Rhodopseudomonas palustris: one gene and its partner. The protein of the gene in region 2 interacts with the protein of the main gene of each other region in a pairwise test. Links are inferred from orthologs where the notes say so. Each region holds a gene or a part of one and is shown on either strand. Other genes may lie near its edges. The genes, in order: rho and hfq.

The links.
Region 1: the proteins of hfq (region 2) and rho interact in binary tests that used the Escherichia coli proteins (3 or more experiments, as listed by UniProt). The link is inferred for Rhodopseudomonas palustris from one-to-one orthologs.

What each region holds. Positions count from the first base shown.
Region 1 is NZ_CP058907.1:309,647-325,904, forward strand. What follows is about bases 12,307-15,207. They hold rho (transcription termination factor Rho), read right to left. Parts: upstream 14,440-15,207; coding sequence 13,174-14,439; downstream 12,307-13,173. Other genes in these bases: mnmE (tRNA uridine-5-carboxymethylaminomethyl(34) synthesis GTPase MnmE), read right to left, coding at 12,307-13,086; hemJ (protoporphyrinogen oxidase HemJ), read right to left, coding at 14,699-15,139. Outside these bases: HZF03_RS01455 (YggS family pyridoxal phosphate-dependent enzyme), read right to left, coding at 1-359; HZF03_RS01460 (diguanylate cyclase domain-containing protein), read left to right, coding at 530-2,203; leuS (leucine--tRNA ligase), read left to right, coding at 2,409-5,039; LPS assembly lipoprotein LptE, read left to right, coding at 5,026-5,589; holA (DNA polymerase III subunit delta), read left to right, coding at 5,646-6,677; HZF03_RS01480 (ParB/RepB/Spo0J family partition protein), read right to left, coding at 6,939-7,829; HZF03_RS01485 (ParA family protein), read right to left, coding at 8,002-8,856; 16S rRNA (guanine(527)-N(7))-methyltransferase RsmG, read right to left, coding at 8,884-9,555; tRNA uridine-5-carboxymethylaminomethyl(34) synthesis enzyme MnmG, read right to left, coding at 9,727-11,595; more of mnmE, read right to left, coding at 11,761-12,306; HZF03_RS01515 (pyruvate, water dikinase regulatory protein), read left to right, coding at 15,594-16,258. UniProt on the Escherichia coli protein: Facilitates transcription termination by a mechanism that involves Rho binding to the nascent RNA, activation of Rho's RNA-dependent ATPase activity, and release of the mRNA from the DNA template.
Region 2 is NZ_CP058907.1:2,756,227-2,769,722, reverse strand. The notes cover bases 1,575-4,335. They hold hfq (RNA chaperone Hfq), read right to left. Parts: upstream 3,199-4,335; coding sequence 2,950-3,198; downstream 1,575-2,949. Other genes in these bases: ntrX (nitrogen assimilation response regulator NtrX), read right to left, coding at 4,278-4,335; HZF03_RS12625 (D-amino-acid transaminase), read right to left, coding at 3,380-4,237; hflX (GTPase HflX), read right to left, coding at 1,575-2,938. Outside these bases: gyrA (DNA gyrase subunit A), read right to left, coding at 1-1,368; more of hflX, read right to left, coding at 1,571-1,574; more of ntrX, read right to left, coding at 4,336-5,645; HZF03_RS12615 (sensor histidine kinase NtrY-like), read right to left, coding at 5,662-7,953; ntrC (nitrogen regulation protein NR(I)), read right to left, coding at 8,113-9,555; HZF03_RS12605 (two-component system sensor histidine kinase NtrB), read right to left, coding at 9,565-10,737; tRNA dihydrouridine synthase DusB, read right to left, coding at 10,734-11,735; HZF03_RS12595 (bifunctional 2-C-methyl-D-erythritol 4-phosphate cytidylyltransferase/2-C-methyl-D-erythritol 2,4-cyclodiphosphate synthase), read left to right, coding at 12,009-13,205; HZF03_RS12590 (CinA family protein), read left to right, coding at 13,208-13,496. UniProt on the Escherichia coli protein: RNA chaperone that binds small regulatory RNA (sRNAs) and mRNAs to facilitate mRNA translational regulation in response to envelope stress, environmental stress and changes in metabolite concentrations.

The DNA of each region.
Region 1 (16,258 bases), 2.4 Mb from region 2 along the record:
TTTCGGCCAGCCTGCGGCAGCACCTTGCTCAGGGCTTCGCACAGGCTGTCACGATCGACCGAATGGATCGCGTCGAACAGCGCGACGGCGTCCTTGGCCTTGTTGGACTGCAGCGGTCCGATCAGATGCAATTCGGTGCCGGGGTATTCGTCGACCAGCGCCGGCCATTTGCCCTTGGCTTCCTGCACGCGATTTTCGCCGAACACACGCTGGCCGGCCGACAGCACCGGGCGGATCGCCTCCGCCTCGAAGGTCTTCGACACCGCGATCAGCGTCACCTCACTGCGCTCGCGCCGTGCATCCTTGCAGGCACTCGCGATTTCGGCCTCGACCGCGGCCAGATTGGCGGCGGCGCTCATCGGCTCAAGGCTCCGGAAGATGCTCGGCGGCGGGAGAAAGGCGGCCTTGGCGGCGCGATGAATGCGGCGAGTTCGTCCACGGTTCCGGCTTCGCTCAAATTGTAATGAATCGGGGAAAGGCTTCTTGAAGCCTTCCTCCTAGGATGATTGCGGGGGGTCGAGGGGCAACGATGTCACGCATCGCAATCGTCCGCAAGAAAGCCAAGCTCAGAGCCTTGCTCGGCATCCGTGCCAGGCTCGTGGTGCTGGCGCTGATCCTGGTCTGTCCGCTGATGCTGGACCGGGTGCGTCTGCTCGAAGCGACGCGCACCGCACAGCTCGCCGCGATGGCCAATGAGCTGTCGACGCTGGCGCAGCGCACCGCGGATGCCGAGCGCGAGGTGATCTCGTCGGTCGAAGCGGTGCTAAAATCAGCCGCCTACGTGCACGCCGCCGCCGCCCAGGCGGGACGAAGCTGCAGCATCCTGCGCGCCAGCCTGCGGGTCGATCTGCCCTCGATCCGAATGCTGATGGTGGCCGGCCCCGACGGCGTGGTGCACTGTTCGACCTCTTCGATGTTCGTCGGCAGCAACATCAGCGACCGCCCATACTTCCGTAAGGCTTTGGAAACACACGACTTTGTCGTGAGTGACTTCTTGGTCGGCCGTCAGACCCAGAAGGGCACGATCCTGGCCGCCTACCCGGTCTCGGCGATCGATACCGGCGAAGAGGCGGTGATCGTCGCCGGCATGAATTTGGACTGGCTGTCCGACATGATGAGCAGCCTGGCCGGCCGCGCCGGCGTCAACGCCGCCCTGATCGACGGCGAAGGCACCGTTCTGGCCGCGCCGCCGGACGAGCGCAGCCTGATCGGCAAGAAGCTCGACCGTTTGGCGCTGCTGCCGGCGATGGCGGAGACTCCGCAAGGCCGCAGCAGCATTACCATGCGGGACGATGCCGGACGGCTGATGACCGTGAGCCGGATTCCCGGCACCAGCGCCAGGCTGGTCGTGACCGTGGACGAGAACAAGGTCTCGGCCGGGATCAATCACGACATCCGCACCGCCTATCTGCAGCTCGCGCTGGTCTGCCTGTTCGTGCTGCTCGGCGCGCTGATCGCGGCCGAACGGCTGATCGTCCAGCCGATTTCGGTGCTGACCGGGGTCGCCAAGAAATTCGCCGAAGGCAACTGGTCGGCCCGGGTGGCGCGCAAGCGGCTGCCGTCGGAATTCGTGCCGCTGGCGCGCGCGTTTAACGCGATGGCGGCGCAGCTCGGCCAGCGCGAACGTGAGCTGGTCGCCAGCAACAGCCGCCTGACCGTGATGGCCTCGATGGACCTGCTGTCGGGCCTCGCCAACCGCCGCGGCTTGCAGAGCCGGCTCGACTTCGAATGGATGAAGGGCCAGCAGACCGGGCATCGCCTGGCGCTGATGATGATCGACGTCGACCATTTCAAGCTGTTCAACGATTCGTACGGCCATCCCGAGGGTGACGCCTGCCTCAGCCGGATCGGCGAGACGCTGGCAGCGGTGGCCGACCAGACCGGCGGGTTCGCGGCCCGTTACGGCGGCGAGGAGTTCTGCCTGCTGCTGCCGGAAACCGGGATCGGCCGCGCCCTCCAGGTCGGCGAGCTGGTCCGCACCACCGTCGAACAGCTCGCTCTGCCGCATAAGACCAGTGCGTTCGAGCATGTTACCGTCAGCATCGGCGTCGCCTGTACGCTGCCGAGCGAACACGCCTCCCCGGCCGAGCTGATCGAGGCTGCCGACGCAGCGCTGTACGCGGCCAAACATCGCGGCCGCAACAATGTGGTCGAGCACGGCTTCATCCGGGCCAGCGACGGCCCGGTGGCGATGGCGAGCTGAGGCTGCTCAAGGGCCGCCCGGCGAGCTGCCGGGCTTGCGCCATCCCATTGACCCGACACCATGTTTCATGGCCTAGTCCGCGCGCTTCGCGCGCGATTTGACCCGAGCCCCCGCACCGGTTGGCGACCTCGGCCGCGCCCCGTTTTCCGCCCTGATCCGCGCTCGAACCGGCCGGCCGCCTTCTGATCTTCCGAACCCTGATCTCATGAGCAACGAACGATACAACGCCCGCGAATCCGAGCCGAAGTGGCAGGCGAAATGGGACGAGGCGAAGATCTTCGCCACCCGCAACGACGACCTGCGCAAAAAGTATTACGTGCTGGAGATGTTCCCGTATCCGTCGGGGCGGATCCACATGGGTCACGTGCGCAACTACACCATGGGCGACGTCGTCGCGCGGACCATGCGGGCGCGCGGCTACAATGTGCTGCACCCGATGGGATGGGATGCATTCGGTCTGCCGGCCGAGAACGCGGCGATCGAGCGCAAGATCGCCCCGAAGGCTTGGACCTACGACAACATCGCGGCGATGAAGAAGCAGCTTCAGACCATGGGTCTGTCGCTGGACTGGGCGCGTGAATTCGCGACCTGCGATCCGTCCTACTACAAGCACCAGCAGAAGATGTTCCTCGACTTCCTGAAGGTCGGGCTGGTCGAGCGCGAGAAGCGCAAGCTGAACTGGGACCCGGTCGACATGACCGTGCTGGCCAACGAGCAGGTGATCGACGGCCGCGGCTGGCGCTCGGGCGCGGTGGTCGAGCTGCGCGAGATGAACCAGTGGGTGTTCAAGATCACCAAATACGCCCAGGAGCTGCTGGACGCACTGGATACGCTGGACCGCTGGCCCGACAAGGTGCGGCTGATGCAGCGCAACTGGATCGGCCGCTCCGAAGGCCTGATGGTACGCTTCGCGCTCGATAGCGCGACCACACCGGCCGGCGAGACCGAGCTGAAGATCTTCACTACCCGTCCGGATACGCTGTTCGGCGCCAAGTTCATGGCGATCGCAGCCGACCATCCGCTGGCGCAAGCCGCGGCGGCGAAGGACCCGAAGGTCGCCGCGTTCATCGACGATTGCAAGAAGCGCGGCACCGCGCAGGCCGAGATCGATACGGCCGAGAAGCAGGGCATCGATACCGGCATCCGCGCCGTGCATCCGTTCGATCCGAGCTGGAAGCTGCCGGTCTACGTCGCCAACTTCGTGCTGATGGAATACGGCACCGGCGCCATCTTCGGCTGCCCGGCGCACGACCAGCGCGACCTCGACTTCGTCAACAAGTACCAGCTCGGCAATACGCCCGTGGTCTGTCCCGAAGGCCAGGACCCGGCGACCTTCGTCATCACCGACACCGCCTATGACGGTGAAGGACGGATGATCAACTCCCGCTTCCTCGACGGCAAGACGATCGCCGAGGCGAAGGAAGAAGTCGCCAAGCGGCTGGAGACCGCGCAGCTTGCCGGCGCACCGGTCGGCGAGCGCAAGGTCAATTTCCGCCTGCGCGACTGGGGCATCTCACGTCAGCGCTATTGGGGTTGCCCGATCCCGATCATCCACTGCCCGACCTGCGACGTGGTGCCGGTGCCGGATGCGGATCTGCCGGTGGTGCTGCCGGAGGACGTGTCGTTCGACAAGCCGGGCAATGCGCTCGACCATCACCCGACCTGGAAGCACGTCACCTGTCCGAAGTGCGGCGGCAAGGCCGTTCGCGAGACCGACACGATGGACACCTTCGTGGACTCGTCCTGGTACTTCGCGCGCTTCACCGATCCGTGGAACACCGAGGCGCCGACTACGCCGGACGTCGTCAACCGGATGATGCCGGTCGATCAGTACATCGGCGGCGTCGAGCATGCGATTCTGCATCTGCTGTACAGCCGGTTCTTTACCCGGGCGATGAAGGCGGCGGGTCACATCGACATCCAGCATGACGAGCCGTTCGCCGGCCTGTTCACGCAGGGCATGGTGGTGCACGAGACCTATCGCAAGGCCGACGGCCACTTCGCCTCACCGGCCGAGATCTCCATCACGGTCGAGGGCGATACCCGGCGAGCGACGCTGCTCGACGGCGGCTCGCCGGTCGAGATCGGCCCGATCGAGAAGATGTCGAAGTCCAAGCGCAACACCGTCGATCCCGACGACATCATCGGGACCTACGGAGCCGACACCGCGCGCTGGTTCATGCTGTCGGATTCGCCGCCGGATCGCGACGTGATCTGGAGCGAGGAAGGCGTCAAGGGCGCGTCGCGCTTCGTGCAGCGGCTGTGGCGGATGGTGAACGATGCGGCCCCGATCGCCGCTTCGGCCCCGGCCGAACGGCCGGCGAGCTTCGGCGCCGATGCGCTCACCTTGCGCAAGGCCGCGCATGGTGCGCTCGACAAGGTGCTGTCCGGCATCGAGCGGCTCGCCTTCAACGTCAGCCTGGCGCATATCCGAGAGTTCTCGAATACCCTCGGCGACGCGCTCGCCCGTTCGCAGACGCCCTCGCCCGATCTCGCCTGGGCGATTCGCGAATCGACCGTGATCCTGGTGCAGCTCTTCCACCCGATGATGCCGCACCTCGCCGAGGAATGCTGGACGGTGCTCGGCCAGACCGGCTTGGTCTCCGAGGCGCTGTGGCCGCAGATCGAACCGGATCTGCTGGTCGAGGACAGCATCACCCTGCCGGTTCAGGTCAACGGCAAGAAGCGCGGCGAGGTGACGGTGCCCCGCGACGCTCCGACCGGCGAAATTGAGGCTGCCGTTTTGGCGCTCGATGCGGTAAAACAAGCCTTGGGTGACAAGCCCGTTCGCAAGGTGATCGTCGTCCCGCAGAGGATCGTGAATGTCGTCGGCTAAGCCCGCGGAGCTCAAGAAGTTCGTCGTCCGGTTGGCGCTGGCGGTTGCGCTGGCGGCCCCGGTCGCCGGCTGCTTCCAACCGATGTACGCCGATCGCGGCGACGGTTCGCCGACGCTGCGCGATAAGCTGAACGCCATCGAAGTCCCGCCGCTGGATATTCCGAACGGGTCGCGCAATTCCCGCCTTGGCGTCGAGCTGCGCAACAAGCTGATGTTCAAGCTGTACGGCAGCGCCACCGGCGCGCCACCGCTGTACACGCTGAAGATCTCGATCTCGACCTCGCGGTCGTCGCTGATCGTCGATCCCAGCACGCAGCTGCCGACGATCGAAAACTACGCGATCGACGCCAGCTATCAGCTCAAGGACATCGCCACCGGCAAGACCGTGGTGAGCGGCAACACTTTCTCGCGCGTCGAATACGACGTGCCCGGCCAATCGCAGCGCTTCGCCCGCACCCGCGCCGGCCGCGATGCGGAAGACCGCGCCGTGCAGGAGATCGCCGAGAACATCAACACTCGGCTCGCCTCGTTCTTCTACGCCGGGATGTGATCCGCGATTCCGCCGAGCACGCGGTGTTGGTTCATATTCGGCTCTGGCGCTGAGTAATGGTTGCGCTTCGCGGCAAAGATGCCACCTCGTTTCTGGCTAGGCCCGATCCGGGCCGGCCGATCGTGCTGCTGTACGGACCTGATGCGGGCCTCGTGCGCGAACGCGCCGATGCGCTGATCGCGGCCTCGCTCGACGATCCCAAAGACCCGTTCGCATTGGTCCGGCTTGATGGCGACGAACTCGCCGCGGAGCCGTCGCGGCTGGTCGACGAAGCCCTGGCGATTCCGATGTTCGGCGGCCGGCGCGCGATCCGCGTTCGCGCCGGTTCGCGCAGTTTCGTCGCCGGCGTCGAAGCTCTGATCACCTCGCCACCGCGGGAATGCCGCATCGTGATCGAGGCCGGCGATATCAAGCCGGACCACGCGCTGCGCAAGGCCTGCGAGAAAGCTGCCACCGGCGCAGTCGCGATCGGCTGCTATCCGGACGCCGAAGCCGACATTGCCCGGCTGATCGACGACGAACTGCGCGGCTCGAATCTGCAGATCGCCAAGGATGCGAGGGCGGTGCTGACGACGCTACTCGGCGGCGACCGCCAGGCCTCGCGCAACGAACTGCGCAAGCTTGCGCTGTACGCGCATGGCAAGGGCGAGGTCACGCTGGACGACGTGATCACCTGCGTGTCGGATGCGTCCGACCTCAAGCTTGATGCAATTGTCGACGCCGCGTTCTCGGGCAAGCCCGTCGTGGTCGAGACAGAATTCGCCAAGGCGATGGTGGCCGGAACCTATCCGGGTCAGATCATCCTTGCGGCGCAGCGCCACGCCGCGTTTCTGCACAAGACCAGCCTCGTGGTCGAAGGCGGTACGCCGGCCGCCGTGGTGCTCGATTCCGGATTTCCGCGGCTGCATTTCTCCCGCAAGGCCGCAGCCGAGACGGCGCTCCGCAATCTCTCGACGACCCGCCTCGCGCAGATCATCGAGCAACTCGCGAGCGCCGCACTCGAAACCCGCCGCCAGGCCACACTCGGCGCAGCGATCGCGCAGCGGACGCTGCTATCAATCGCCGTCAGCGCGAGGCGCCGGAGTTAGTCTCGTTGTTACCATCCGTAGGGGGACCTGGCGTATCGCGAGCTACGCGCACCTCGCCCCCCTTCGTTCGTCATTCCGGGGCGCGCGTAGCGCGAGCCCGGAATCCATAACCACTGCGCCCTCGGCTCGGAGCCCAGAGCAGCCTCGCCGTGTCCTCACGAGAAGTTTGTGAGTATAGATTCCGGTTTCGCGCAGCTACACCGCGCGCCCCGGAATGACGAACGAGAGATCGTCGCCTCAGGCGTCAACGAACAACGCGGACTAACCGCCCACCTCGAGCCGGCGGATGATGTCGTCGAGCTGATCGAGATCGGCGTAACGGATTTGGACTGCGCCGGTGCCTTCGTGATCGTCGATCGTCACCTTCATGCCGAGCGCATCGCTGAGGCGTTTTTCGAGCGCCAGCGTGTCGGCGTCCTTTACCGACTTGGCGCTCGCCGTGGCGCGGGGCTTCTGCGGCTTGCGCTCCGGCACGCCTTCTTCATGCGCGAGCGCTTCGGTTTGCCGGACATTGAGCCCTTCAGCGACGATCCGCTTGGCGATCGTCGATGGATCGGGCAGACCGATCAGCGCGCGGGCGTGACCCGCGGTCAATTCGCCGGATGCGATCAACGACTTGACGTCGTCGGGCAGCTTGATCAGCCGCATCATATTGGCGACGTGGCTACGGCTCTTGCCGACGATCTTGGCGATCTCTTCCTGGCTGCGATTGAACTCGGCCGCCAGAGCCTGATAGCCCAGCGCCTCTTCGAGCGGATTGAGATCTTCGCGCTGAACGTTTTCAACGATGGCGATTTCCAGTGCGAGCGCGTCCGATACGTCGACCGGAACGATCGGCACTTCGTGCAGACCGGCGCGCTGCGCCGCGCGCCAGCGCCGCTCGCCGGCGATGATCTCATAGCGATCGGCGGAACCCTTCACCGGACGAACCACGATCGGCTGGATCACGCCGTGCTGCTTGATCGAGTCGGACAATTCACCAAGCTCGGCATCGGTGAAGGTGCGACGCGGGTTGCGCGGGTTAGCCTTGATGAATTCGATCGGCACCTTGCGCTGTGCCCGCGGCCGCTCGACCTGCGTGGCCTCGCCGCCGACATCGCCGATCAGACTCGCCAAGCCACGCCCCAGTCGCGAACGGTGCTCATCGGCCATCGCCAGCTCCCTTGGATTCACGTCGCTACTCCGCACTGATGAAATGAAATGTTGTTAGTTCGCGTCGTCATTACGAAGCGGCATCGCAAGCAAGCCGGCGCCCTGCCCGGCTCTGGATCGCGTTGCTCCGCCCGCAATGACGAGGCGTGGTCGGCGCCGCCGGCCGCGCACCTCAATGCGTGGTGCGGAGTTCGCGCTCGCGCTGAATCACTTCGGTGGCGAGCTTCAGATAGGCTTCGCTGCCGACGCATTTCAGATCGTAAACCAGCACCGGCTTGCCGTAGCTCGGCGCTTCGGAGATCCGCACGTTACGCGGGATCATGGTGTCGTAGACCTTCTTGCCCATGAACTGGCGCACGTCGGCGACAACCTGGCTCGACAGATTGTTGCGGCTGTCGAACATCGTCAGCACGATGCCGTGGATCGTCAGGCTCGGGTTGAGGTTGGCGCGGACCTGCTCAACCGTCTGCAGCAATTGCGACAAACCTTCGAGCGCGAAGAACTCACACTGCAGCGGCACCAGGATCGCATCCGCGGCCGCCATCGCATTCACAGTCAGCAGATTCAGCGAGGGCGGGCAGTCGATCAGCACGTAGGTGTAGTCGAGCGGCGGATCGATGTCCTTGTTGAGCACGCCGATCGCATCGCGCAGCCGGAACGCGCGGTCACCGCGATGGCCGAGCTCGAGCTCGAGGCCCGACAGATCCATCGTCGAAGCTGCGATGTGCAGCCGCGGCACCGCGGTCGCGACCACCGCATCACGGAGTGGCGCTTCACCGGCCAGCACGTCGTAAGTTGAAGTGTTACGATCGCGGCGGTCGATGCCGAGCCCGGTCGAGGCGTTGCCCTGCGGATCGAGATCGACAATCAGCACGCGCTCGCCGATCGCGGCCAGGGCCGTGCCGAGATTGATCGCGGTGGTGGTCTTGCCGACCCCGCCCTTCTGGTTGGCGAGCGCGATGATGCGCGGACGCCCGGGCTCTGAATTCGCCCTATCCCCTTGATAAATCTCGTCAATTACGGTCATGGCAGGTTCTTTTGGCTCGCGGTGGCGTTATGTGCGTCGTTCGATGTGGTCGATTTCGACGATCCAGCCTTGGCCACCGGTCACGCTGGCATGCAGCTTGGGCTGGAATTTCCAATATTTAGTAGCTTCCGTCAATTCTGCATCTACATCTTGACCTTTCAGGAACAGCGCCTTTGTGGTTCCGGGGGTCATCAGCGGTTCGGCAAAACCGATGAGCTGGTGTAGCGGAGCGACCGCACGGGCGGTGATGCAATCGAGTGCTTGTGGGAATCTATCCACGTTATCCCCGATGTCCGCGAGAATGACTGTGCCCGGAGCGCCCGCGACGCGGAGCGCCTCGCGCAGGAACGCGGCCTTCTTGGCAATCCTCTCCACCAACGTGACGTGTCCACCGACGTCCGCCATCGCGCAGGCCAGTACCACACCGGGAAACCCGCCTCCCGATCCGAAGTCGAGCCATCGCCGGGCATGCGGCATCAGACTGACCAGCTGCAGCGAATCCGCGATGTGCCGGGTCCAAAGCTGCGGCAGGGTCGAGGGAGCGACCAGATTGGTCTTAGCCTGCCATTGCTGCAGTAGCACGACATAGGCATCGAGGCGGGCTTCGAGCGCCGACGAGATTGGGATGAGCTTCAGCGCCGCCGCTTTGTCAGCGTCGAGATCTGAGACGGAAACGAGAGGTCTGGCAGCGCGCTGCATGGAACTTCACTGCGGGGGAGACGGCCGTGGAGGCCTTTTTAGATTATATTCTCGCAAACCGATTCCGACCACCGAATACGGCACCGATCTGCAATCGACGGCTAGAGTTTCACGTGAAACACGACGGAGCCGAGAGGTGGAGGTGTTTCACGTGAAACGCTGGTTGCCACCCTACCCCGTCGATTTCCGCTTCCGTTGTTCACGCCGCAGATAGGCGGCGAGAATTCCGAGGGCCGCTGGCGTGATGCCGTCGAGCCGACCCGCCTGCCCAACGGTGTGTGGGCGATGCCGCTCCAGCCGCGTGCGAGCCTCGTTCGACAGACCGGGGACCGCCGCGTAATCGACATCGGTAAGCCCGAGACTTTCGTCCCGACGAAACGCCTCGACGTCTGCGGTCTGGCGCTCCAGATAGACATGATATTTGGCGTCGATCTCGACATGCACCGCGATCGCCGGATCGACCTTTCCAAGCTCCGGCCATATCGCGCGAACCTGAGCCCACTCGATTTCCGGATAGGACAACAGATCGAACGCGGAGCGGCGCTGGCCATCCCGGTTCAGTGCCAGTCCGTGCTTGGCTGCTTCGTTCGGGGTGATCGACAGCGATTGGGCAAGCGCTTTCGCGTCAGAAAGTGCGACCATTTTGTCCTGATGGAAGGCCGACCGCTCCACCCCGACGCAACCGAGTGCTAGGCCCTTGTCGGTCAGACGCTGGTCGGCGTTGTCGGCTCGAAGGGTCAGGCGATACTCGGCCCGAGAGGTGAACATCCGGTACGGCTCGGTGATGCCGCGGGTCACCAGATCGTCGATCATCACGCCGAGGTAGCCGTCGGCGCGATCGAACACCGCCAGATCGCCACCTCCCGCGGACAATGCCGCGTTGAGCCCAGCGACCAGACCCTGGGCTGCCGCCTCTTCATAACCGGTGGTGCCATTGATCTGCCCGGCCAGGAACAGCCCGCGCAGCCGCTTGGTCTGCAGCGTCGGCTCCAATTCCCGCGGATCGACGTGATCGTATTCGATCGCGTATCCCGGACGGAGCATTTCGGTTCGCTCCAGCCCCGGAATGGTCTTCAGGATTGCCCGCTGCACCTCTTCGGGAAGCGACGTTGAGATCCCGTTGGGATAGACGGTCGGGTCATCAAGCCCTTCCGGCTCCAGGAAGATCTGGTGGCCGTCGCGATCGCCGAATTTGACGATCTTGTCCTCAATCGAGGGGCAATAACGCGGCCCAGTCGATTGGATCTGCCCGGAATACATCGGCGAGCGATGCACATTGGCGCGGATCACCTCATGGGTGGCCGGCGTCGTCCGGGTGATGCCGCATTCGATCTGCGGCGTGGTGATTGCCGGCGTCAGGACCGAAAACGGTTCCGCCGGATCATCGCCAGGCTGCATTTCGACGGCGCTCCAGTCGATTGTCCGGCCGTCCAGACGTGGCGGAGTTCCGGTTTTGAGGCGACCGAGCTTAAATCCGAGCGCTTCGAACGACGATGAAAGCCCCATCGCTGGGGCCTCGTCGATCCGGCCAGCGGGCCAGCTTCGCTCGCCGAGGTGAATGAGGCCGCGCAGAAAGGTCCCGGTCGTAATGACGACCGCCGCGGCAGCAAACTCCCGGCCGTCGCCGAGCCGAATGCCGCTCACACGGCCGTCCTGCCATAGCAGCGCGTCGGCCTCCCCTTCGATCACCGACAAATTCGGAAAGCCCTGGATCGCGGTCTGCATCGCGGCCGCATATAGCTTGCGATCAGCCTGCGCCCGCGGGCCGCGGACCGCGGGGCCTTTACGGCGGTTCAGCATCCGAAACTGAATGCCGCCGGCGTCGGCGACCCGGCCCATCAGCCCATCCAAGGCATCCACTTCGCGGACCAGATGACCTTTGCCCAACCCTCCGATCGCCGGATTGCAGGACATCGCACCTACGGTGGCAAAACGATGGGTAACGAGGGCAGTAGCCGCGCCGATCCGGGCAGCCGCAGCCGCAGCTTCGCAGCCGGCATGGCCGCCGCCGATGACGATGACGTCGAAAGAGGTACGCATGGTGGGGTTGTAGCTCAGCTCCGGGGAGCTTTGAAGGCGAGTTCGCCGATCTTGATACCGGCTGAACCTCACCGAACTGTTTCACGTGAAACAGCCGAGCCCAAATCCCGATAGCGTGGTTAACCTTTCGTTACCACCGGCTGACCGGCCGAGACCCGAGCAAGCCTATTTGCCAATGCAGAACCGGCCGAAGATCTCACCAAGGACATCCTCGACGTCGACCCGCCCGAGCAATCGGCCGAGACTGTGAGCCGAAGCGCGGAGTTCTTCGGCGACGATTTCTTCGGCCAGTCCCGGCACGAGGCTGCGTGTCAGCGATGCCGCAGCATCGGCGAGCAACCGCCGATGGCGGTCGCGCGTGATCAATCCGGCTTCTGCGGACCCGAAATACTGCGCAGCAAATTGCGTCAGTTCGCGCAGCAAATCCGCAAACCCCTCGCCGGTCGTGGCCGAAATCCGGAAACCGGGCTCTGACGGGCCGGATTCTGCCACCTCGCCGGTCGCCAAATCGATCTTATTCCGGACCCGCCAGACTTCCGGTCCGCTGACATCGGGATCCGAAGCATCCGTGGTCGTGCTCAGCCACAGAACAAGGTCCGCCGAAGCGGCTCGCGAGCGGGCGCGTCGCATACCCTCCTGCTCGACCGGATCGTCACTGTCTCGCAGTCCCGCCGTATCGATCACCGTCACCGGATAGCCGTCGAGATCGAGCTGGATTTCGATCACATCCCGGGTGGTGCCAGCATGCGGCGAGACGATCGCCACCTCGCGGCGCGCCAGGCGATTGATCAGAGTGGACTTGCCGACGTTCGGCGGCCCGGCGATCGCCACCACCATCCCGTCGCGAAGCTTTTCGCCCCGGCCCTGCTCGGCCAAGACCTCGGCGATCTCTGCCGACAGCTCGGCGATCTTCGCCCGCGCCGGCCCCATCAGCTCGTCGGCAACGTCGCCTTCGTCGGAAAAGTCGATCCCTGCTTCGACCAGTGCCAGTGCCTCGATGATCTGGTCGCGCCATCGCCGCGCCCGGTCGCCCAGCACGCCGCCAAGTTGGCGGAGCGCCTGCCGACGCTGCGCGTCGGTGTCCGCATGGATCAGATCGTCAAGACCTTCGGCTTCGGTCAGGTCGAGCTTGCCGTTTTCGAATCCACGCCGGGTAAACTCGCCCGGCTCCGCCGGCCGCACGCCTTCGAATGCCGAGAGGGTCTTGATCAGCGCCGCCGCCACTGCACGGCTACCGTGGATGTGCAATTCGGCAACGTCTTCGCCGGTAGCGGACGCAGGCGCCGGAAACCACAACGCCACGCCGTCATCGATCAGATCACCATCGCGGCTCCGAAGATCACAGCGTACCGCGCGCCGGGGCGGCGGTAATGATCCGGTCAGCGCCGTCAGCACTTCACCCGCTCGCGATCCGGAAACACGCACGATTGCGATCGCCGACGGCAGCGGTCCGGTCGCAAGGGCGAAGATGGTCTGATCGCTCGGATGCATGGCGCTGTCTTGCCGAGGCGCTGTTCCGAACGCAAACAAAAAGGGCGCCCCGTGGGGGCGCCCTTGATGGCCGGCTATTCAACTCGCTCAGGTGTTCATCGAGTCGAAGAATTCCGAGTTGTTCTTGGTGTTGCGCAGCTTGTCGAGCAGGAACTCGATCGCGTCCATCGTCCCCATCGGGTTGAGGATACGGCGCAGCACGTACATCTTCTTCAACAGCTGCGGGTCGGTGATCAGCTCTTCCTTGCGGGTACCGGACCGCGAGATGTCGATCGCCGGGAACGTGCGCTTGTCGGCAACCTTGCGGTCGAGGATCAACTCCGAGTTGCCGGTGCCCTTGAACTCTTCGAAGATCACTTCGTCCATGCGCGAGCCGGTGTCGACCAGCGCGGTGGCGATGATGGTGAGCGACCCACCCTCTTCGATGTTACGGGCGGCGCCGAAGAATCGCTTCGGCCGCTGCAGCGCGTTGGCGTCCACACCGCCGGTCAGCACCTTACCCGAAGACGGTACCACCGTGTTGTAGGCCCGGCCGAGGCGGGTGATCGAGTCGAGCAGGATGACGACGTCGCGGCCGTGTTCGACCAGGCGCTTGGCCTTCTCGATCACCATCTCCGCGACCTGGACGTGGCGAACCGCCGGCTCGTCGAAGGTCGAGGAAATCACCTCACCCTTCACCGAGCGCTGCATGTCGGTGACTTCTTCGGGCCGCTCGTCGATCAGCAGCACGATCAGATAGCACTCTGGGTGATTCGCCGTGATCGAGTGTGCGATGTTCTGCATCAGCACGGTCTTACCGGTGCGCGGCGGCGCGACGATCAGAGCGCGCTGGCCCTTGCCGATTGGGGCAACGATGTCGATGACGCGGGCCGACAGATCCTTGCGGGTGGGATCGTCGATCTCGAGCCGGAAGCGTTCATCCGGAAACAGCGGCGTCAGGTTGTCGAAATTGACCTTGTGCTTCGACTTCTCGGGATCCTCGAAGTTCAGCGAGTTGACCTTGAGCAGCGCGAAGTAGCGTTCGCCTTCCTTCGGGCTGCGGATGTGGCCTTCGATGGTGTCACCGGTGCGCAGGCCGAAGCGGCGGATCTGCGAGGGCGAAACGTAAATGTCGTCCGGACCGGGAAGGTAGTTGGCATCCGGCGAGCGCAAGAAGCCGAAACCATCGGACAGCACCTCGACGACGCCTTCGCCGATGATGTCGGTCTCTTTGGCCGACAACTGCTTGAGGCAGGCGAACATCAGCTCCTGCTTGCGCATCGTGCTGGCGTTCTCGACCCCGAGCTCTTCCGAAAACGAAACGAGTTCGGCCGGCGTCTTGGCCTTCAGGTCTTGAAGTTTGATTTCCCGCATGGGGGTGGTCCTGTGGAAACGAGACTGGGGATTCGTCAGCGGAAGAAAAAGCGGGAGGAAATAACCGGAGTCCGCAGGTCTTCAGGTCGACGGTGTCTTGAGCAAGGAAGGTGCGGGAGGTTTCAGACCCGATGCGGCGGCCGGTTCAAAAGGAACCTGATCGCAACCACATTCGCCTGCTTTAGGTGGGACGAATGCCAGTATAGAAAATCCGTTGCGTCCACGCAAGACGATCGACGCCGTACCGAAATCAGTGCCGTCAGAACGGCTTGACGATCACGAACAGTACCGCCGCGATCATCAGAAGCGTCGGTATCTCATTGATAATACGGTAGAATTTATGAGACCGGGTATTCCGGTCAGCGGCGAAGTCACGCACATAGCGGCCGAGCAGCAGATGAATCACGGTCATCAGCACGACCGCGGCGAGCTTGGCGTGAAACCAGCCCGAGGTGAAATAGCTCTGCTCCCAGGCGATCGCCAGACCAGCGACCCACGCGACCATCATGGCCGGATTCATGATCGCCCGGTACAGCCGGCGTTCCATGATCTTGAAGGTCTCGGACTGGGTCGATCCGACTTCGGCGGTGCAGTGGTAGACGAACAATCGCGGCATATACAGCATGCCGGCCATCCAGGAGATCACCGCCACCACGTGCAGGGTCTTCACCCACGGATAGACATCCACCCAGTCGATCATTCGATCTTCCATTCCGCTGTGCCGCGAAGCTGTCAGACGATCCGGAACGCAGGACCTGCATCGCGCGTTGATCGAATGCTCGAATGCGGAGATTTCCGCAAGCGCCAGCTTTCTTATCAATATTTATAGATTCTTAGGGTTTGAGTCTAAGTGACCGTGGATTGGACTCACCCAACAGCATTCCAAAGTTCTTCCGCACCTGCCCACATCTTCACAGTCGTCCCCAACTGCTGGTCTGTTCGTCGGGCGCTTGCAGGATCAGAGGGTTGCGCCGGGTCGTCGCCGCATTACCGAGAGACAAATCCACATTCACCCGCTAACCTCATCGCGATCCCGAAATGCTCTTCTCACCCGACGCCTGTGAAGAAAAAGCCGGGTTATCCCGAGCCCGACGGCCGTGGCTCCGCTTTGGTGCGATTCTCGGCCCGTTGTTCACAGGTTACACAGGGCCACGATGCTGACCGACGGCAGCTACTTTCACCTTCATCTGGTCTCCGACTCGACCGGCGAAACTCTGATCACGGTGTCCCGGGCCGTGACGGCGCAATACGCCAACGTCACTCCGGTCGAACATGTCTATCCCTTGGTGCGCAGCCAGAAGCAGCTCGATCGCGTGCTGCAGGAAATCGAAGAAGCGCCCGGCATCGTCCTGTTCACGCTGCTGGAGACCGAATTGGTCAATCGGCTCGAAGCGAAGTGCCAGGAGATCAACAGCCCGAGCCTGTCGATCATCGGTCCGGTGATGCAACTGTTCGAAGCCTATCTCGGCGCGTCGACCATGGGCCGGGTCGGTGCGCAGCACACGCTCAATGCCGAATATTTCCAGCGCATCGACGCGTTGAACTATTCGATGATGCACGACGACGGCCAGCACGTCGAAGGGCTTGAAGAAGCCGATGTGGTGCTCGTCGGCGTATCGCGGACCTCGAAGACGCCGACCTCGATCTATCTGGCCAATCGCGGCATCCGCACCGCCAATGTGCCGCTGGTCGCCGGCATTCCGATTCCGCATCAGCTCGAGACGCTGAAGAAGCCGTTGGTGGTCAGCCTGCACGCGTCGCCGGAACGTTTGATCCAGGTGCGGCAGAATCGGCTTCTCAGTCTCGGCGCCGGTACGGG
Region 2 (13,496 bases):
CGCCTGTTCGAACGACAGCCGCGCAGTGCCGTCGGGATTGAGCTTGTGGCGAGGATCGTCGATCAGCGTGATCATCGCCGCGACATCCGCCGCCGGCCAGTCGCGCGACATCAGGGTCTCACGGGCCGTGTTCGGATCGGGCGAATTACGGATCACACGAATGATCTCGTCGATATTCGCCACCGCAATCGCGAGGCCGACCAAGATGTGGGCGCGATCGCGGGCCTTGTTGAGCAGGAATTTGGTGCGGCGGGTGACGACCTGTTCGCGGAACGCGACGAAGACCGTCAGCAGATCCTTCAGGTTCATCAGCTGCGGCCGGCCGCCTTCCAGCGCCACCATGTTGGCGCCGAAATTGGTCTGCAGCGGCGTGAATTTGTAGAGCTGATTGAGCACCACTTCAGGCACGGCGTCGCGGCGCAGCTCGATGACCACGCGGAATCCGTCGCGGTCGGATTCGTCGCGCAGGTCGCCGATGCCTTCGATCTTCTTTTCACGCACCAGTTCGGCGATGCGCTCGACCATCGTGGCCTTGTTCACCTGGTACGGGATCTCCGAGACGATGATCGCCTCGCGGTCCTTGCGGACGGTCTCGATCTCGACCTTGCCACGCATCACGATCGAACCGCGGCCGGTCTGATACGCAGCACGGATGCCGGCGCGACCGAGGATGATGCCGCCGGTCGGGAAGTCAGGACCCGGCACGATCTTGTTGAGATCGTCGATCGACAGCGCCGGATCGTCGATCAGCGCGACACAGGCGTCGATCACCTCGCCCAGATTGTGCGGCGGAATGTTGGTGGCCATGCCGACCGCGATGCCGCCGGCGCCGTTGACCAAGAGGTTCGGGAACTTGGCAGGAAGGACCTGCGGTTCCCTCTCCGAATTGTCGTAGTTCGGCTGGAAGTCGACGGTGTCCTTGTCGATATCGTCGAGCAGCGTCTGCGCGATCTTGGTCAGGCGAGATTCGGTGTACCGCATCGCCGCCGGCATATCGCCGTCGACCGAACCGAAATTGCCCTGACCGTCGATCAGCGGCACGCGCATCGAGAAGTCTTGCGCCATACGGACCAGCGCGTCGTACACCGACTGGTCGCCGTGTGGATGATACTTACCGATGACGTCGCCGACGGTGCGCGCCGACTTGCGATACGGCTTGTTCCACTCGAAGCCGTTCTCGTACATGCCGTAGAGGATACGGCGATGCACCGGCTTCAACCCGTCGCGCGCATCCGGCAGCGCTCGCGCCACGATCACGCTCATCGCGTAATCGAGATAGCTGCGCTTCATCTCGTCGAGAATGGATACGGGGCGAATATCCGAGGGCGCCTGCGGCCCCTCGGGCTTCTCGTCGTCTTTGTCGGACAAGGGTGAATTCCGGTCAGAATCTGATCGGATCCGTATAGCGTATCGGGGTGTTGTGAACCACCCTTTCGGAGGCTGTTTTCGAAGGTTTTTCCGCTCGTTTTTCCAATAACTTACCGGGCGTTTTCGAAGCGCTCGGAAAGCCTTCCGGCGAAGCGCCGAAATCGGTGGCGGCGGCGCTCGTTACGCGCGCCGATTCGCGCCCTCAATCCGGCCGCGGCAGCGCGCCGAAACGGTCGATCACGATGTCGCGCTTGTTGTCCTCGACCCGCACCGTCATGGCGTAGCGGCCGTCGACCAGATCCTTCGCCAGCACCTCGGTGTTGCGATGGAGCCAGCTCACGCCGGCACCGTCCGCCGCATCGATCGACAGATCGAGCACGGTGCGCGTGGCAGCCAGGCGCTGTTCGATCGAGAGCAGCAGCTCGTCGACGCCCTCGCCGCTCACCGCCGACACCAGCAGGCATGGATGATCTTCGGGCCGGCGCGCCGCGATGTTCTTCAGCTCGTCGCGCTGCTCGGGCTCGAAGCGGTCGATCTTATTCCAGACTTCGACAATTCGGCCGCTGGCCGCATCGACGCCGAGCTGGCGCAGCACGTTGTCGACGTCGTGCTGCTGGGCTTCGGCATCCTCGTGGCTGATGTCGCGGACGTGCAGGATCAGATCGGCTTCCAGCACTTCTTCCAGCGTCGCGCGGAACGCGGCGACGAGCTGGGTCGGCAGATTGGAGATGAATCCAACAGTGTCGGACAGCATCGCCTTGCCGCCGTGCGGCAGCTGGATCGCGCGCAGCGTCGGATCGAGCGTGGCGAACAGCATATCGGCGGCCTGCACATCGGCGCGCGTCAGGCGATTGAACAGCGTCGACTTGCCGGCATTGGTGTAGCCGACCAGCGCGACCACGCGATACGGTACGCGCTGCCGGCCGGCGCGATGCAACCGGCGCGTCGCCTGCACCTTCTTCAGCTCGGCTTCGAGCTTGGTGATGCGCTCGCCGATCAGCCGGCGGTCGGCCTCGATCTGGGTTTCACCGGGGCCACCCATGAAGCCGAAGCCGCCGCGTTGGCGTTCGAGATGGGTCCAGGATCGCACCAGACGCGAGCGCTGATAGTTGAGATGCGCCAGTTCGACCTGGAGCGTGCCTTCGCGGGTCTTGGCGCGGCGCCCGAAGATTTCCAGGATCAGGCCGGTGCGATCCAGCACCTTGGCGTTCCAGGCCTTCTCTAGGTTGCGCTGCTGGATCGGCGACAGCGCGCAATCCATCACGATGAGGTCGGCGCCGTGCGCCGCGATCAGGCCGACGATCTCCTCGACCTTACCCTTGCCGAGATAGGTCGCGGGACGGATCTGGCTGATCGGCGTGAGCACTGCCTCCACGACGTCGAGGTCGATGGCGCGGGCGAGACCGGCGGCTTCATCCAGCCGCGCGTCGTTGTCGCGAACGGCCGTATCGACGGCGTCCGGATCGCCCCGGCGCACACGCAAATACGGACCGACAACGATGACTCGTCCAGTCTCACCCTGCCCCGATCGCGGACGATCGGCGCCCCCGTCAATGCTGCGGGGTTCCAATCAGGCCCGCCTCAAGCTGGCGAGTCCTCGCCGCTTTCGAACAGCTGGATCGGCGCCCCCGGCATGATCGTCGAGATCGCGTGTTTGTAGACGAGCTGCGAATGACCGTCGCGCCGCAACAAAAGGCAAAAATTATCGAACCAGGTGACAATACCCTGCAACTTCACCCCGTTGACCAAGAAGATCGTCAGGGGAGTTTTCGTCTTGCGTACGTGGTTGAGGAAAGTGTCTTGAAGGTTTTGTGCGCGGTCTGCCGCCATTTTTTATCCCGCAATTGGTTTTGTCTTTTCTTGCCGGTGCGCGTCTCTCTATCGGAGCTCCACCCCGGTTGCCGACTCCTCTGAGATCCCCCTCCAGAAGCCGACGGTCCGATTAGAGGGTAGGCATGGCTTTTAAGCAAGCAACTAAAACCCCGAGTGGATGCTCCCCGCGCCGCAAAGCTTAAGAAAACACCGCAAATCGGTGAAACTGCTCTCTTAGACGTTTGGCCAATGCGCCCGGCTTGCCGTCGCCGATCGGCTGCCCGTCGATCGCCACCACCGGCATCACGATCTGGCTGGACGCGGTGACGAATGCCTCGGCGGCACTGGCGGCCTCGGCCGGCGTGAACGGCCGCTCCTCGAACCGAACCTGCAGCGCTTCGAACGCATCCATCAGCACCGCACGGGTGACGCCGGGGAGAATGCCGGCCTCGGCCGAGCGGGTCACCACCCGGCCCTCTTTGGTGACGATCCAGGCGTTGCTGGAGGCGCCTTCGGTGACATAACCGTCGCGGTCGACGTACCACGCCTCGTAGGCACCGGCCTCGCGCGCCGCCTGCTTGGCCAGCACGTTCGGAAGCAGCGCCGTCGACTTGATATCGACCCGCGGCCAACGGTTCTCCGGCAGCGTGATCACCTTGATGCCGTGAGCGGCGTTGGCCTGCCCCTTGGCCGGATCAAGGCTGCGCGCCGTCACCACAACCGCAGGCTTCACCGGTGCGGCCGGAAAGCCGTGATCGCGCCGCGCGACGCCGCGCGTCACCTGCAGATAGACGATTCCGTAGTTCACCCGGTTGCGCCGCACCACTTCATGCATCACGACCGTCAGCGCCGCGAGCGGCATCGGCACCTTGATCCGCAATTCGCCGAGCGAGCGCTGCAGCCGCGCCAGGTGCCGCGGCATGTCGACCAGCTTGCCGCCGCGGACTTCGCAGACCTCATAGACGCCATCGGCGAACTGATAGCCGCGGTCTTCGATGTTCACGCTCGCATCGCGCATGTCGAGATAGCGGCCGTTGACATAGGCGATGCGCGACATCGATCGGATTCCAGGTCTGAGATACGGATTGAAGGAAGACTTAGCCGACGCCGAGCGCCTTGAGCTTGCGATGCAGCGCCGAGCGCTCCATCCCGACGAATTCGGCGGTGCGCGAGATGTTGCCGGAGAACCGGCTGATCTGAGCGATCAGATAATCGCGCTCGAACGCCTCGCGGGCCTCGCGCAGCGGCAGGCCCATAATGTGCTCGCCGTTGTTGCCGGTCGGCATCGTCGGCACCATCGAACCGACATCCTGCGGCAGCATGTCGGCGGTGATCACCGCATCCGGACCGCCGCCGGCCAGAATCATCAGCCGCTCGACGTTGTTGCGGAGCTGGCGGACGTTGCCGGGCCATACATGCGATTGCAGCACCGCCATGGCGTCCTGGCCGATCTGCCGGCGCGGCAGGCCGGTCGCCGCCGAGATCTGCTCCATGAAGTACTCGATCAGTTCCGGAATATCGTCGCGGCGCTCGGACAGCGGCGGCACGCGGATCGGCACCACTGACAGCCGGTGATACAGATCTTCGCGGAAACGGCCGGCGGTGATCTCCTCTTCGAGGTTGCGCGCGGTCGACGAGATGATGCGGACGTCGACATTGACCTTGGTGGTGCCACCGCAGCGCTGGAAGGTCTGTTCGACCAAGACGCGCAGAATCTTGTTCTGGGTCTCGCGCGGCATGTCGGCGATTTCATCGATGAACAGCGTGCCACCGTGCGCCTCTTCGAGCGCGCCGGCTTTGCGCGAATGCTCGCCGTTGGCTTCGACGCCGAACAGTTCGATCTCCATTTTCTCCGGAGTGATCGCAGCAGCGTTGATCACCACGAACGGCCCGTCGGCACGGGAAGAGGAGTTGTGCAGCGTCCGCGCCGCGAGCTCCTTGCCGGCGCCGGACGGGCCGACGATGAGGATGCGACTGTTGGCCTTGGCGGCGCGCTCGATGGTCTGGCGCAACTGATTGATGCAGGCCGAGCGGCCGACCAGCGTCGAGGCCGACGGCGCCAGTTGCTTCAGCTCGCGGACTTCACGCTTCAGCCGCGAGGTTTCGAGGGCACGCGTCGCCACCAGAATCAGCCGGTCGGATTTGAACGGCTTTTCGATAAAGTCGTAGGCGCCGCGCTTGATCGCCGCGACCGCGGTTTCGATGTTGCCGTGGCCCGAGATCATCACCACCGGAACGTCGGTGTGATCCTTCTTGATCTGCTCCAGCAATTGCAGACCGTCGAGCTTGCTGCCCTGCAGCCAGATGTCGAGGAAGATCAGGTTCGGCCGCCGGTTGGCGATTTCGGCCAGCGCCGAATCGCTGTCGCGCGCGGTGCGGGTGGAAAAGCCTTCGTCCTCGAGAATACCGGCAACGAGATCACGGATGTCCGCTTCATCGTCGACGATCAGAATGTCATTCGCCATGGTCGCGCCTGTCGCTTTAGCTGCCGCTGGCAGCCGCTATCCTTGGTTCGTTCTCGGCCTGCTGTTTTGGTTCACCCGATCCGGGAGGTGACGCCGGCTGACCGGACATCGCGAATCGGAGGCGCATCCATGCACCGCGCTGGCCTGGACGAACGTGGGATGCGTCGTTGAGTTCAATGCCGCCGCCGTGGTCGACCAGCACGCGTCCGACGATCGCAAGACCGAGGCCGGTGCCCTTCTCACGGGTGGTGACGTAGGGTTCGAGCAGCCGCGAACGGCTTTCTTTGGGCAGACCGATGCCGTTGTCGATCACGTCGATGACGACGTCGTCGCCCTCGCGTGCAGCGACCACTTCGATCTTGCCCTTGCCGAGTTCTTCTTCCGGCACGGCCTCAATCGCCTCGGTGGCATTCTTGATGATGTTGGTCAGTGCCTGCGAGATCAGGCGACGGTCGAAACGCGCATGCAGCGGCTCGTCCTTGATCTCGGCTTCGATGTCGACATCGGGATGACCAACGCGCATCAGGAAAACCACCTGCCGCACGGTGTCGCCGACGTCCTCGCCTTCGATCACCGGCTTCGGCATCCGCGCAAACCGCGAGAACTCGTCGACCATGCGCCGGATGTCATCGACCTGGCGGACGATGGTGTCGGTGCACTGTTCGAAGATGTTCTTGTCCTCGACGATCACCTTGCCGAATTTGCGCTTGATCCGCTCGGCCGAGAGCTGGATCGGCGTCAGCGGATTCTTGATCTCGTGCGCAATCCGGCGCGCCACATCGCCCCACGCCGAGGTGCGCTGCGCCGAGACGAGTTCGGTGATGTCGTCGAGCGTAATGATGTAGCTGTCGCTGGTGTGGCCGGTCTGTTCGGCAGTGACGCGAACGTTGAGGATGCGCTCGCGGCCGTCGCGGACAATGGTGATCTGGCCCTGCACCAGACGCTGCGATCCCTCGCGTGCAGTCCCCATGATCTCGTCGAGCTCGGGGATCACCTCGGACAGCGGATGGCCGAGCGCCTCGGCTTCGGCGTGGCCGATCAGCTTCTCGGCCGAACGGTTGAGAATGCCGATGCTGAGCGAACCGTCGACGCCGATGATGCCGGCGCTGGCCGACGACAGCACCGCCTCGATGAAGCGGCGGCGGCTGTCGATCAGTTCGCTGGCGCTGACCAGCTCGTCGCGCTGGGTGCGCAGCTCCTGAGTCATCTTGTTGAAGGTCATGCCGAGCTGCGACAGGTCGCCCTCGGATTTCGACACCGGCACCTGGACGTGCAGATCGCCGGTCGAGACCAGATGCGCCGCCCCCATCAGGCGGCGGATCGGCGCCACCAGCCAGTTGGCGAAGTTCAGGCCGATCAGCACCGCCGACATCAGCACCGTGAGTGCGATCACGGTGAACATCAGCGCGAACGCGACCTGGACGCCGAGCCGGCGCGCTTCGAGTTCGGAATATTCGGCGACGCTGGCCTGGGTCTGGCGCAGTTGTGCAACAACATGCGGATCGAGGAAGCGCGCGACGTACAGGAAGGTGTCTTCGAAGCCCTTCAGCCGGATCACCGCGGCGACGTAATTGGCCTCAATGAACACCGCGATCTGCGGTTCGGTGTCGTCGACGTTCTTCAGAAACTCCGGCGCCGGGACGTCGAAGTCGCGGCGGATGCCGTTCTGCGCCGCCTCCAGGATGTTGCGGTCTTTATCGATCAGCATCGCGCCAGGCAGATTGCGGGTCGCGGCGTCGTTGGTGAGAAATTCGCGGAAGGACTTGCGGTCGAGGTCGAACAGCGCGCGGGCATGCGAGATGTCGTTGGCCATGCCGAGGATGTCGCCGCGGATCAGCTGGCCGTGCTCGTGCAGATAGGCGTTGGCGACGATCAGCGAGTTCTGGATCACCGCACGGGTCGGGCCCGAGAACAGCCGATCAAGGCCGCGGTCGAGCGTGACGTTGGCGACGATCGACACCAGCACCGCCGGCAGCACCGCGATCACCGAGAACAGGCTGACGATCTGGATGTGCAGCCGCGACGCCGCCCGTCCGCGCCGGCGGGCCTGGACCACCTTCCAGACCTCTCGGGCGATGATGGCGAGCAGCAGCAGGATGGTGACGGCATTGATCAGCAGGAAGCTGACCACGACTTCCCGGGTCGGGGCGATCGGGGTCAGGCCGGTCAGGACGATGAAGGTCAGGAACGCCGAGAACAGCGCAACGCCGACTGCCATCGGGGCCAGCAGCTTGCGCCAGGTGCGCAGCCGCGGCTCGGCAGTCGAGGGGTCGTCAACGGGTTGGGCCGACGTCTCTGCGCTGGTCATTCCGGCAATAATCAATGAATGCGTTCAGCCCGCGCCGCTGGCGGACCGTGTGATGCATTCCTACAACAATGTTGCTCAATTGCGACAATATCGCGGCGCATCGCCCGAGCCACCTCGGGCGAGTACGCGGTCCACAGCCGAAAAACTTGCCTCGGCGTCTCAGCCGCCGGTGCGGTAAACCTGAATGTCGAGGTCGCGGATCTTCTTCCGCAAAGTGTTGCGGTTGAGCCCGAGCAAGTCGGCGGCCCGGATCTGGTTGCCGCGAGTCGCCGCCAGCGCTGCGGTGAGCAATGGCACCTCAATCTCGCGCAACACCCGATGGTAGAGGCCGGGCGGCGGCACGCCGTTCGGGAAGCCCGAGAAGTGCGACGACAGATACATCTCGACTGCGCCGCCGAGATTGTCGACGGTGTGCGGCGCACTGCCGCCGGCCACCACCGGCGGCGGCGCCAGCTCGCCATCGATCACCGAGGCGGTGATCACCTCCTGCGGATACAACGCTGCCAGGCGGCGGGCGAGATTTTCCAGCTCGCGGACGTTGCCCGGCCAGCGATGCTGCTTCATCCGCTCCAATGCGGCGGCATCGAGCTTCTTGGCCGGCAGACCGTCCTTCTCGGCCAGCGCAAAGAAGTGCCGAACTAGGTCCGGAAGGTCCTCGATGTGCTCGCGCAGCGGCGGCAGCCGCAGCGGCACCACGTTGAGGCGGAAGAACAGGTCTTCGCGGAACAGGCCCTGCTGGATCAGGACGCGCAGATCCTTGTTGGAGGCCGCGACGATCCGGACATCGGTCTTGATCGGGGTGCGGCCGCCGACGGTGGTATATTCACCCTGCTGCAGCACCCGCAGCAGACGGGTCTGCGCCTCCATCGGCATGTCGCCGATTTCGTCGAGAAACAGCGTGCCGCCCTCGGCCTGTTCGAACCGGCCCGAGGCTCGCGTGTTGGCGCCGGTGAAGGCGCCGCGCTCATGGCCGAACAATTCGGACTCGATCAGGTCGCGCGGGATCGCCGCCATGTTGACGGCGACGAACGGACCGTTGCGGCGCTTGCCGTAGTCGTGCAGCGCCCGCGACACCAGTTCCTTGCCGGTACCGGACTCGCCGGTGATCATCACCGTGAGGTCGGTCTGCATCAGCCGCGCCAGCACCCGATAGATTTCCTGCATTGCCGGCGAACGGCCGACCAGCGGAATCGAATCGAACTCGCCTTCGTCGTTGGCGCTGGAGATGCGCTCCTTCGGCTCGGCCAGCGCGCGGCCGACGATCGCGATCAGCTCTTTCAGGTCGAACGGCTTCGGCAGATATTCATAGGCGCCCTTCTCCGAGGCGCGGATTGCCGTCATGAAGGTGTTCTGCGCGCTCATCACGATGACCGGCAGGTTCGGGCGCAGCTTCTTGATCCGCGGCAGCAGATCGAACGCGTTCTCATCCGGCATCACCACGTCGGTGATCACCAGATCGCCCTCGCCCTGGCTCACCCAACGCCACAGCGTCGCCGCGTTGCCGGTCAACCGCACTTCGTAGCCGGCGCGCGACAGCGCTTGGTTGAGCACCGTGCGGATGGCGGTGTCGTCGTCCGCGACGAGAATACTACCTGCAGGCATTGGGAGTCCTCATCTTGCAGTCTGTGAGGCATCGGACGACGCCGGCGCGTCCTCGCCGTTCGGGGATTGAAGGGCCTTGGCGGTGTTGAACATTGGCATCAGCACCCGGAAGGTGGTTTTGCGCGGCTGCGATTCACACTCGATGATGCCGCCGTGATCGCCGACAATCTTCGCCACCAATGCAAGACCGAGGCCGGAGCCGGACGGCTTGGTGGTAACGAACGGATCGAACAGGTTCGGCAGCAGATCTTCGGGAACGCCGGGACCATTGTCCCGCACGCAGAATTCGAGCGGCAGCGACACCCGCGTCTTTTTGCCCGGCACCGACAGGCGGACACCAGGGCGGAACGCAGTGGTGAGTTGGATCTCACCATCGGAGCCGAGATCGACCACGGCTTCGGCCGCGTTCTTCACCAAGTTCAGGAACACCTGAATCAGTTGATCCTGATTGGCGAGCACCGGCGGCAGCGACGGGTCGTAGTCCTCGATGAACTTAATGTTGCGGGCAAAGCCCGACTGCGCCAGCCGCTTTACGTGATCGAGCACCGAGTGGATGTTCACCGGACCGCGCGCCACTGGGCGGTCGTCGCCGAACACTTCCATGCGGTCGACCAGCGTGACGATGCGGTCGGCTTCGTCGCAGATCAGGCGGGTCAGCATCCGGTCTTCGGCGGAGGCCTGCTGCTCCAGCAGTTGCGCCGCGCCGCGGATGCCGGACAGCGGATTCTTGATCTCGTGCGCCAGCATGGCGGCGAGCGCGATCACCGAGCGCGCCGCGCTGCGATGCGTGAGCTGGCGGTCCATCTTGTCGGCGATGGTGCGCTCCTGCAGCATCACCACAATATGGCCGGGCCGTTCGTTGAGCGGCGCGACGTGCAGATCGACCTGGCGGTCGGCGCCGATCCGCGGCGTCCCGAGATCGACCTTGTATTCATTGACCGGCGAATGCCCGATGCGCACCTGCTCGATCAGCGCCAGCAGCGGGCTGCCGAACGGCACCAGATCGGTCAGCGACTGCCGTCGCAGCAATTGCGTCGAAATCTCAAAGAACGACTCCGCCGCCATGTTGGCGTCCACGATCTTGCCGTCGGGACCGACCAGCAGAACAGGATTCGGCAACGCGTTGAGGATCGCATCGCTGTCGGTCGGCTGAGCCCGGCGCGGTTCGACAATGGCGTTCATGCGGCGGCCCTCCAGGCGAATTCTTCGTAGGCATCGGCGAGCGCACGGTGCACGCGGGCCGGATTCTCTTCGGTCAGAATGACGGCGCGCCAGCTCTTCAGAACGTCCGGCGAGGCGCCGGCGGTTGAGGCGGCGACCTCGAGCGACCAGCCGAGATGCTTGCGGGCATGACGCAGCCCGATCTTGACGCCGTACAGCGCCAGGATGTCGTCATAGAGCGTGCGCAAGTAGTCGCGCTGCATGGTCAGCGACGGCTCGGCCTCGGCTTTTCCCGTGGTGAGCTGGCGGCCGACCCGCCCCGGCAACCACGGCCGCCCCTGCGCGCCGCGACCGATCATCACTGCATCGGCACCGGAGCGCTTCAGCGCTTCGACCGCGCTGGCGTGGCAGGTGATATCACCATTGACCACCAGCGGAATCGAGATCGCATCCCTGACGGCGCGCACCGCATCCCAATCGGCTTCTCCCTTGTAGAACTGCTGCCGGGTGCGGCCGTGAACGGTGACAAGCTGAACACCGGCGTCCTGCGCACGACGCGCCAGCTCCGGCGCGTTGCGCGAACGATCGTCCCAGCCGAGCCGCATCTTCAGCGTCACCGGCACCCGCACCGCGCCGATCGTTGCTTCGATCAGCGTCAGCGCGTGATCGAGGTCGCGCATCAGCGCCGAACCGGACAGACCGCCGGTGACGTGCCGCGCCGGGCAGCCCATGTTGATGTCGATGATGTCGGCGCCGCCGGCTTCCGCGATCCGCGCGCCCTCCGCCATCCAGCGCGCCTCGCAGCCGGCAAGCTGGACGACGTGCGGCCCTTGGCCGACCTTGTCGCAGCGACGGACCGACATCCGCCGGCCGGCCACCAGATCTTCGCTGGCAGTCATCTCCGACACCACCAGACCGGCCCCCAGCTCCGCGACTTGCCGGCGGAACGGCGCATCGGTAATGCCTGTCATCGGCGCCAAGAACACCGGATCAGGCACCGCAATATTGCCAATCCTCAAAGGCGGCGAACCTGTTACAGTCGGGCGCGTCACTCGTTGCTCATTCTGTAGCCAGCGCAGTTGCAGGCTCGGCCTCGCTCAATGTTTGAGCATTGTAGATCATTGCCTACAGTTTAGCCAATCATATCTGACATGCAAGTGCGTTGCAGCAATTGTCCCCGGACGCCGGCGGATGCGGCGATGGAATCATGCTGCTTTCCTAGCCCGGCATGGTAAGGGCTGTGCACCGGCGCGACCAGCGCAGGCCATCCCAATTCCGTATCAATTGATCCGATGACGAACTCGCCCCGTACTGCTGCCATCATCGTCGCCGCCGGGCGCGGCCTGCGCGCCGGCGCGGGCGGCCCCAAGCAATACCGCACCCTCGCCGGCAGGCCGGTGATCGCGCGAGCGATGGAGCCCTTCTGCACCCATCCGGGCGTGATGGCGGTGCAGCCGGTGACGAATCCCGACGACACCGAGATGTTCAACGCGGCAGTCGCCGGCCTGAATTTCCGCCCGGCGGTGGGCGGCGGCGCAACCCGGCAGGCGTCCGTGCGCGCCGGCCTGGAGGCGCTGGCCAAGCTGAAGCCGGACATCGTGCTGATCCACGACGCGGCGCGTTGCTTCGTCACCCCGGAGCTGATCTCGCGCGCGATCACCGCGGCCGGCGCGACCGGCGCTGCGCTGCCGGTCGTCCCCGTGACCGACACGATCAAGCAGGTCGACAGCAGTGGCGCGGTCGACGCGACGCCGGACCGCGCTAGCTTGCGGATCGCCCAGACCCCACAGGCGTTCCGTTTCGATGTGATCCTCGACGCCCACCGCCGCGCGGCCTCTGGCGGCCGGGACGATTTCACCGACGACGCCGCGATCGCCGAATGGGCGGGATTGACGGTGTCGACCTTCGAGGGCGATGCTAACAACATGAAGATGACCACCCCGGAAGATTTCGCGCGCGAGGAAAGCCGGCTGATGGCCGCGCTCGGCGACATCCGCACCGGCACCGGCTACGACGTGCATGCGTTCGGAGAAGGCGACCACGTCTGGCTGTGTGGCTTGAAGGTGCCGCACACCCGCGGATTCCTGGCGCATTCGGACGGCGATGTCGGCCTGCACGCGCTGGTCGACGCGATCCTCGGCGCGCTGGCGGACGGCGACATCGGCTCTCACTTCCCGCCGACCGATCCGCAGTGGAAGGGCGCGGCCTCCGACAAGTTCCTCAAATACGCGATCGACCGCGTCACTGCGCGCGGCGGCCGCGTCGCCAATCTCGAAGTGACGATGATCTGTGAGCGACCGAAGATCGGACCGCTGCGCGACGCGATGCGTCAGCGCATCGCCGAGATCACCGGCGTGCCGGTGTCGCGCGTCGCGGTGAAGGCCACCACCAGCGAGAAGCTCGGCTTCACCGGCCGTGAGGAAGGCATCGCGGCGACCGCATCCGCCACCATCCGGCTGCCCTGGGGCGCCGACGGACTGGCCGGCTGACGATGAGCAGCAACGACGCCCGCACCCTCGCCCGCTCGTTGCTCGACCTCTGCCGTTCGCGCAAGCTGATGATCGCGACCGCCGAGTCCTGCACCGGCGGCTTGGTCGCCGGCGCGCTGACCGACATTCCCGGCTCGTCGGACGTCATCGACCGTGGCTTCGTGACCTATTCCAACGCCGCCAAGCATGATCTGCTCGGCGTCGAGAACGCCACGCTCACCACATTTGGCGCCGTCAGCAAGGAGACCGCGATCGCCATGGCGGTCGGGGCGCTGGAGAATGCCGACGTCG